Linked DNA regions of Candidatus Puniceispirillum marinum IMCC1322. The protein of the gene in region 2 interacts with the protein of the main gene of each other region in a pairwise test. Links are inferred from orthologs where the notes say so. Each region holds a gene or a part of one and is shown on either strand. Other genes may lie near its edges.

Evidence for each region.
Region 1: the proteins of rho (region 2) and hfq interact in binary tests that used the Escherichia coli proteins (3 or more experiments, as listed by UniProt). The link is inferred for Candidatus Puniceispirillum marinum IMCC1322 from one-to-one orthologs.

The regions. Positions count from the first base shown.
Region 1 is NC_014010.1:233,242-236,887, forward strand. Bases 1-2,788 are described here. They hold hfq (RNA chaperone Hfq), read left to right. Parts: upstream 1-1,156; coding sequence 1,157-1,420; downstream 1,421-2,788. Other genes in these bases: trkA (Trk system potassium transporter TrkA), read left to right, coding at 1-1,052; SAR116_RS01145 (inositol monophosphatase family protein), read left to right, coding at 1,462-2,286; SAR116_RS01150 (LysE family translocator), read right to left, coding at 2,324-2,788. Also shown: more of SAR116_RS01150, read right to left, coding at 2,789-2,932; mazG (nucleoside triphosphate pyrophosphohydrolase), read right to left, coding at 2,935-3,646. UniProt on the Escherichia coli protein: RNA chaperone that binds small regulatory RNA (sRNAs) and mRNAs to facilitate mRNA translational regulation in response to envelope stress, environmental stress and changes in metabolite concentrations.
Region 2 is NC_014010.1:1,808,820-1,812,759, reverse strand. What follows is about bases 109-3,002. They hold rho (transcription termination factor Rho), read right to left. Parts: upstream 2,239-3,002; coding sequence 979-2,238; downstream 109-978. Other genes in these bases: hemE (uroporphyrinogen decarboxylase), read right to left, coding at 2,844-3,002; hemJ (protoporphyrinogen oxidase HemJ), read right to left, coding at 2,396-2,824; SAR116_RS08485 (methylated-DNA--[protein]-cysteine S-methyltransferase), read left to right, coding at 109-610. Also shown: more of SAR116_RS08485, read left to right, coding at 95-108; more of hemE, read right to left, coding at 3,003-3,869. UniProt on the Escherichia coli protein: Facilitates transcription termination by a mechanism that involves Rho binding to the nascent RNA, activation of Rho's RNA-dependent ATPase activity, and release of the mRNA from the DNA template.

The DNA of each region.
Region 1 (3,646 bases), 1.6 Mb from region 2 along the record:
CCGACCTCTATAGTCCAGCGCATCTGCCAATTGATCATATCATCTCGCCGGAAGCAGAAGTATCGGCGTCTATCAGCAATCAATTACGCGTACCAGGTGCTTTTGACATTAAAAATCTATGTGATGGCAAAATGAATCTGGTAGGGGTGGTGTGTACCGAGGATAGTCCAGTTCGTGATACGCCCTTGCGGCATCTGACCAATCTGTTTCCAGACCTTGCCATGACAGTATTGTGTATCATTCGGGATAATGCCGTGATTCTGCCCCGACGTGGCGTTGAAGAAATGCATGCCGGTGATCGTATTTATTTTGTCTGTGACAGTGCACATCTTGATCGGGCGATGGCTGCCTTTGGGCATGAAGAACCCGAGGCCAGATCTGTGGTGATTGCGGGTGGTGGTAATATTGGTTTGATGCTGGCGCGCGAGATTGCAACCAATTTTTCAAATACACAGGTGCAACTTATCGAAATGGATAATAACAGGGCGCGTGAACTTGCCGAAGAATTACAAGGCACGGGCATTATTCATGGTGACGCCCTTGATGAGTCGATCCTTAAAGAAGCCGGTGTACATACAACCGAGACCTTTGTGTCAGTGACTGAAGATGACGAGGTCAATATCTTGTCGGCATTGTTGGCCAAGCGCACGGGAGCCAAACATGCGGTGGCATTGGTGAATATGCCTGGCTTTATTCCGCTGGTGGGGACTCTGGGTGTCGATGCGGTGATTAATCCATCACAAATTACAGTTTCGTCAATTCTCGAGCATGTGCGCCGTGGCCGTATCCGTGATGTGCACCCGATTATTGAAGATCTTGGTGAAGTGCTTGAAGCCGAGGCCTTGCCCTCATCTTTGCTGGTCGGCAAGCCTTTGCGGACAGCCAAAATACCAAAGGGCATTTCAATCGGTGGTATTGTAAGGGATGAACAAGTTATTGCCGCCCGCGGTGATAGTGTGATCGAGGCTGGTGATACGGTGATTATCTTTGCCGAACGTGGAAAGATCGTTCAGGTTGAAAAGATGCTATCCGTGCGGCTAGATTTCTTCTAATCACATTTTACCTCCAAAAATTAGACATAAATGCCGGTTATCGCGTGACATGGCATTGTGAAGTCATGCCCAAGAGGGTAAGTTGAAAAAAAAGGGAGGGAAAAATGGCCGCAGATAAGAGCCGAAATCTTCAGGAAGTGTTTCTCAACAACATCCGTAAATCACATTCACCGGTAACCGTTTTTCTGGTTAGCGGAGTTAAGCTTCAGGGTGTTATCACCTGGTTTGACAATTTTTCAATTCTGCTTAAGCGTGATCAACATGTTCAGCTGGTTTATAAACATGCCATTTCAACGATCATGCCATCTGTTCCTGTTCATCTTCAGGGTTTTGAAGATACGGATGAGACTACCCCCGATCAAGGCTGAGTCAGACCTTTGGTATCTTCTAACCCATAAAGAGTTTTTTAATGACCGTTTTTGATAGTTTTGCCCAGCAGGTTGCCCAATTGATGCAACAGGCTACCGCCGAACTTGTGCTTCCGCGTTACCGGAATCTTGTGGCTGGGCAGATAGATACCAAGTCCGGACCCGATGATCTGGTTACGGTAGCAGACCGTGAAGCCGAAGAATGGCTGACCCCCCGTCTGCTTGCCTTGAAACAAGGGGTATGTGTAGGTGAAGAAGCTGTCGCCAAAAGCCCAGCACTACGTGATCAGGCCGGTCGCGGCACCGTCTGGACAGTTGATCCGGTTGATGGCACCCATAATTTTGTTCATGGCAAAGACCATTTCTGTATGATGGTTGCTTTATTGGAAGATGGTATCCCTCAGCAAACATGGCTGTGGCACCCGTTGAAGGAGGTGCTGTATTATGCAAAGGCTGGCGCTGGCGCTTTCAGGATCGATGGTCGTGATATAGTCCGCCTTTCGGTCAGTGACACGCTTCCTGATATTGAGCAACTTGTAGGTGAGGGAAGTACCAAATTTCTTAAACAACCATTTCGAGGTGAATTTATTGACCGGTTGAAGCACTTTGAAAACCGGATTTCTTTAAGGTGCGCTGGGGTGTTGGCGATGAAACTTGCCGGTGGTGATATCCATTTCATTATGCACGGGACTTGTACGCCATGGGATCATGCCCCGGTTGATCTCTTATGCCGTGAGGCAGGCGCACATGCAGGCATGTCGGTTGATGGGCGACCGTTTAACGCCGCCTATAACGAAGCTTTTATGGTGGCCGCGTCCAAAACCATTTGGGATCAGCTTAATCGTGAAATATGGCGTGGCGAATAGCTGTAAGACATCATCGGTTGCAAGCACACCATTATGACTAGTCGTTTTTCTGGAATAAGAGGCTAAGACCAAGTGACACGAGAATGACGCTGGCACCTCGATCAAGATATATTTTAGCCCGCAAATAACTTGTTCGAATGGTTTGGGTGCTCATCACGTAAGCAAGGATCGTATAAAAAGTAACTTCTATAGCCAGGTGATTTATAACAATAAACCCTATCTCCCAAGCTGCCATATTTGCTGGAAAAATGACAATCAGTATGGCAGCGGCAAACAGAACTGATTTTGGGTTCGACAGGTTGATCAGGACACCATCTCTGAAGGCATTGATAAGCGTTCGGGCATTGTTTTGAATAGGAGACGTGGCATGTCGCCATGTGATCAGCGCGATATAGAAAAGATATAGGGCTCCACAAATCTTCGCCGTTGTATAAGCCCATGGCACCAGAAAGAAAATACTTTCCAGCCCAAGCAATGCCAGCAATGTCCAAAATGCTGCGGTCAGCCCAAGTCCAAAACCAAGCATGATTCCCGATCTGGTGCCAGCGGTTAAGGTGGTGCGCACAGACACCAAAAATGCCGGACCCGGACTGGCAAGTGCTACCAAAAGGGCAATGTTAAAGGCAATGAGTTGGGCGGTAGTCATCTTTATTTTGTCTCACTTTTTTTGGCATCTTGCCAAAATGATTCCATCTCACCTAAAGGTATAGTGTTGATATTTTTCCCATTTTTGTCAACTTGTTCTTCTATATACCTAAAGCGACGCTCAAATTTTTTATTGCACCCCATTAAGGCCGTTTCGGGATCAACACCGGCTTTGCGAGCAAGATTTATAGCAACAAACAGAATATCGCCAATTTCATCTTTGATAGCATCATGATCTGGTTCGTCTGCAGCTAACTCAATTTTTAACTCGTCCGTCTCCTCAACCATTTTAGCGAATACATCATTGATATGATCCCAGTCATAGCCAACACGGGCGGCACGTTTTTGTAGCTTGAGGGCGCGTAACATTGGCGGTAGTCCGACAGCCACATCGTCAAGCACACCGTTTTTGCCTTTCTGCGCACGCTCGGTAGCTTTAATATCTTCCCAGTTTATTTTTTGCCTCTCTGCATCATGTGATTGCGCTTGTGCAGGAGGGCTGTCAGATTTTGTCTCATCACCAAAGACATGAGGGTGACGACTAATCATTTTATCGCTGACGCTGCGGGCAACATCTGCCACGTTAAAGCAACCTTCTTCCTCGGCTATGCGAGCGTGAAAAACAACCTGTAGTAATAAATCGCCTAACTCGTCGCGGATATCTTCGCGCGTACCGTTATGTATAGCATCCGCCACTTCATAAGCTTCTTCGATC
Region 2 (3,940 bases):
AAACATTTTTAAAATGATCTGAATAGAGGTAAAGTACCCTGAGAACATGTCAAGAGTGACATCAGACCACCCCTTTAACAACAGGGTCGGGATTATGACTGAACAGTTTTATATCACATTTCACACGCCTTTGGGATGGATGCGACCTATAAGTGACGGCACGTCCTTGATCCGGCTAGATTGGCAACAATCGCCTTGGCGTAATGGATATGATGGAGCCCAAGAGCCAATAGATCATGTTTCACGTGAAACAAAACAGCAGATTCTGGATTATCTGGCTGGCACCCGCACAAGCTTTGATCTGCCGCTGGCCCCCGAAGGCAAAAGCAAAAGCGGATGTGACTGGCTCAGCATCATGGCGCAAATTCCCTATGGCACAACGGTTTCCTATAAGCAATTTGCCGCGATGGCTGACAAACCCAACGCGCCACGTGCCGCCGGTTCAGCCTGTGCACGCAATCCAATCCCGATTATCTATCCTTGTCACCGTGTTGTTAGATCAGACGGATCATTAGGCAATTATGGCGGTGGCGATATGAGCAGCCCCAAAGACCCAGAAAACCTTGGGCGTAAGGACTGGCTTATCAAACATGAACATGGGCACCGTTAACGGGTGAAAATGTTTCACGTGAAACATTTTGGCTTCAGGTAATACGGTAGCTCTTTATTAGGCTACGGTTATATTATTAGGTAACCTGGTGCTTCGCTGGATCATGCTTATGTGAACACGATCATCTTATCACTCTACGCTGCGCTTGATTGGATGAGGCTTGTTTCTTTTATCATGCCGCATCATCTCCCGACTTAACAGTCGGATGATGCTTAATTCTTTTATCATGCCGCATCATCTCCCGACTTAACAGTCGGATGATGCTTAATTCTTTTATCATGCCGCATCATCTCCCGACTTAACAGTCGGATGATGCTTAATTCTTTTATCATGCCGCATCATCTCCCGACTTAACAGTCGGATGATGCTTAGCTATTCATCTGATCGAAGAAATCATCATTTGTTTTTGAATGTTTCAGCTTATCAGTGAGGAATTCCATCGCATCGATCGCGCCCATCTGCATGAGAATCCGGCGTAACACCCACATCTTGGCCAATGTGCCTTTATCGACAAGCAATTCTTCCTTACGCGTACCTGACTTGGTGATATCAATCGCCGGGAATGTCCGCTTATCAGATAATTTACGATCCAAAATCACTTCACTATTACCGGTGCCTTTGAATTCTTCAAAGATCACTTCGTCCATACGCGAACCGGTTTCGATCAAAGCCGTTGCAATGATGGTCAGTGAGCCACCTTCTTCAATATTACGCGCCGCACCAAAGAAACGCTTTGGCCGCTGGAGCGCATTGGCATCAACACCACCTGTCAGCACCTTGCCAGATGATGGCACAACCGTGTTATAGGCCCGTGCCAGACGCGTAATCGAATCAAGTAAAATCACCACATCACGCTTATGCTCAACAAGACGTTTTGCTTTTTCTATAACCATTTCAGTTACTTGCACGTGTCGTGAAGCTGGTTCGTCAAAGGTTGACGAAATCACCTCGCCTTTGACTGAACGCTGCATATCAGTGACTTCTTCAGGGCGTTCGTCAATCAGCAGAACAATCAAATAGACTTCCGGATGATTTTCCGAGATTGCATGGGCGATGCTTTGCAGCATCATTGTTTTACCTGTGCGCGGCGGCGCCACGATCAACCCACGCTGACCTTTACCCATTGGCGCGACAAGATCGATCACCCGCGGGGTGTTGTCTTTCTTATCCGGGTCAAATGGCAATTCAAGGGTAAGTTTTTCTTCCGGATATAAAGGCGTCAGATTGTCAAAATTGATGCGCTGGCGAACTGCGCTAGGCTCTTCAAAATTGATGGTTTGAATTTTAAGCAAAGCAAAATAACGTTCGCCATCCTTAGGCGCGCGGATCTCGCCTTCAACTGTATCACCTGTGCGCAAGCTAAAGCGCCGTACCTGACTAGGTGACACATAAATATCATCCGGGCCTGGCAAGTAATTTGACTCAGGCGCGCGTAGAAAACCAAAACCATCCGATAGGACTTCGAGAACACCGCTACCATAAATAGATACGTCATTATCAGCGAGCTGTTTCAAGATCGCAAACATCATATCCTGTTTGCGCAAAGTGCTGGCGTTTTCGATTTCCAGCTCTTCGGCATAAGCCAAAAGATCGGCGGGTGATTTCTGCTTTAGTTCCTGAAGGTGCATAATATGACTCATCGGTAAACGGGATTATATATATCGGTTTAGTGAGCCGGGCGGCTCCCTGATATATACAGGCATAATATAAGTTTAATTTGCGTTAAAAGTCAAGGCAACGGCCATTAAGCATTTACATCATATTTAGCTTAGATGCGCACTGACGCTAGAATGGCTTGACCACTGCCATGACGATTATAACGATCATCAGCACCGTCGGCACCTCGTTCCAGATCCGATATGCTTTTGAGGATAACGGTTTTTCGTCATTTTCAAGCAAACGCCGCATTTTGGAAAATTTGCCATGACAGCCAGCCATGAGAATGACACAGACGAATTTTACAATGAACCAGAGCTCATAGATCAGCGCATGATTAAGCGCAAGCATCCATAAGCCAAAGATAAAAGATGCAATCATCGCCGGATTCATGATCGCTTTTAACAGCCGGCGTTCCATAACTTTGAAAGTTTCGGCCTGAACCGAACCAAGCGGGGCGTCAGCGTGATAGACAAATAACCGAGGTAAATATAATAAGCCTGCCATCCAGGATATTACCGAGATGATATGCAATGCCTTAATAATTTCATAACTCATCACTATTCCTTAATCCCAGCTATCGAGCCTGGCGCACATGCGTAATCATTTTTGTCACATTCGCGATCGGTGTGGCAGGTGTAATGCCGTGCCCAAGATTAAAAATATGTGGCCGGTCAGCAAAAACCCCAAGAATATCATCAATATTGGCAAGCATAACATCATCACCCGATAATAAGCTAATCGGATCAAGATTACCCTGTACAGGCAGATATGCGGGTAAATTCTTATGCGCCCAGCGAATATCCATACCATGATCAAGGCCAAGTGCATCAACACCAACCTGATCAACGTAAGGCAAAATGCCTTCGCCTATACCTTTGGGGAAACCGATTACTGGCTGAGATATGCCGCGCGCACGAAGCGCCGCGATAATCGTTGCCGCAGGTTTATTAACGACCGCATCACGATGCCAAGAGGGAACGGCACTTGCCCAACTGTCAAATAGCATCAAGGCATCGGCACCAGCATGGGCTTGCAAACACAGAAATTCAATTGTCGCTTGGGTAACGATATCCATAATTTTGTCAAACCCTGCCGGGTCATTCCACAGCATCTGGCGTGACAAGTTAAAATCCTTTGAAGATCCACCTTCAAGCATATAGGTCATGACCGTCCAAGGCGCGCCAGCAAAACCAATCAAAGCCGTGTCATCACGTAAAAGCGAACGCGTTCGGGTAATCGCATTAGCAACAGGTGCTAATTTTGTCGGGACATCGGCAAGTAGAGCTTCATCAAGTGATGCCGCATCAGCCAAAGGGTCAAGCATAGGCCCGTGATTTGGTTTAAACCGTACATTGCGATCCAAAGCCCATGGCACCATCAAAATATCTGAAAAAATGATCGCCGCATCAAATCCGAATCTTACTATCGGCTGAATTGTAACATTACTGGCTTTTTCAGCGTCCAGACAAAAACTGATAAAATCAGGTGTCGTTTCTCGAATGTCTCTATATTCTTTTAGATAACGTCCTGCTTGCCGCATCATCCAGATTGGCGGGATTGGCATTTTCTGTCCAGCCAGTGTTTTTAAAAAGCCGCTCATGGTCCTAGTTTTCTATATATCTATATTATTATATAAATAAAGTAGTTGTTTTGGTTGTGGGTGTGGATATG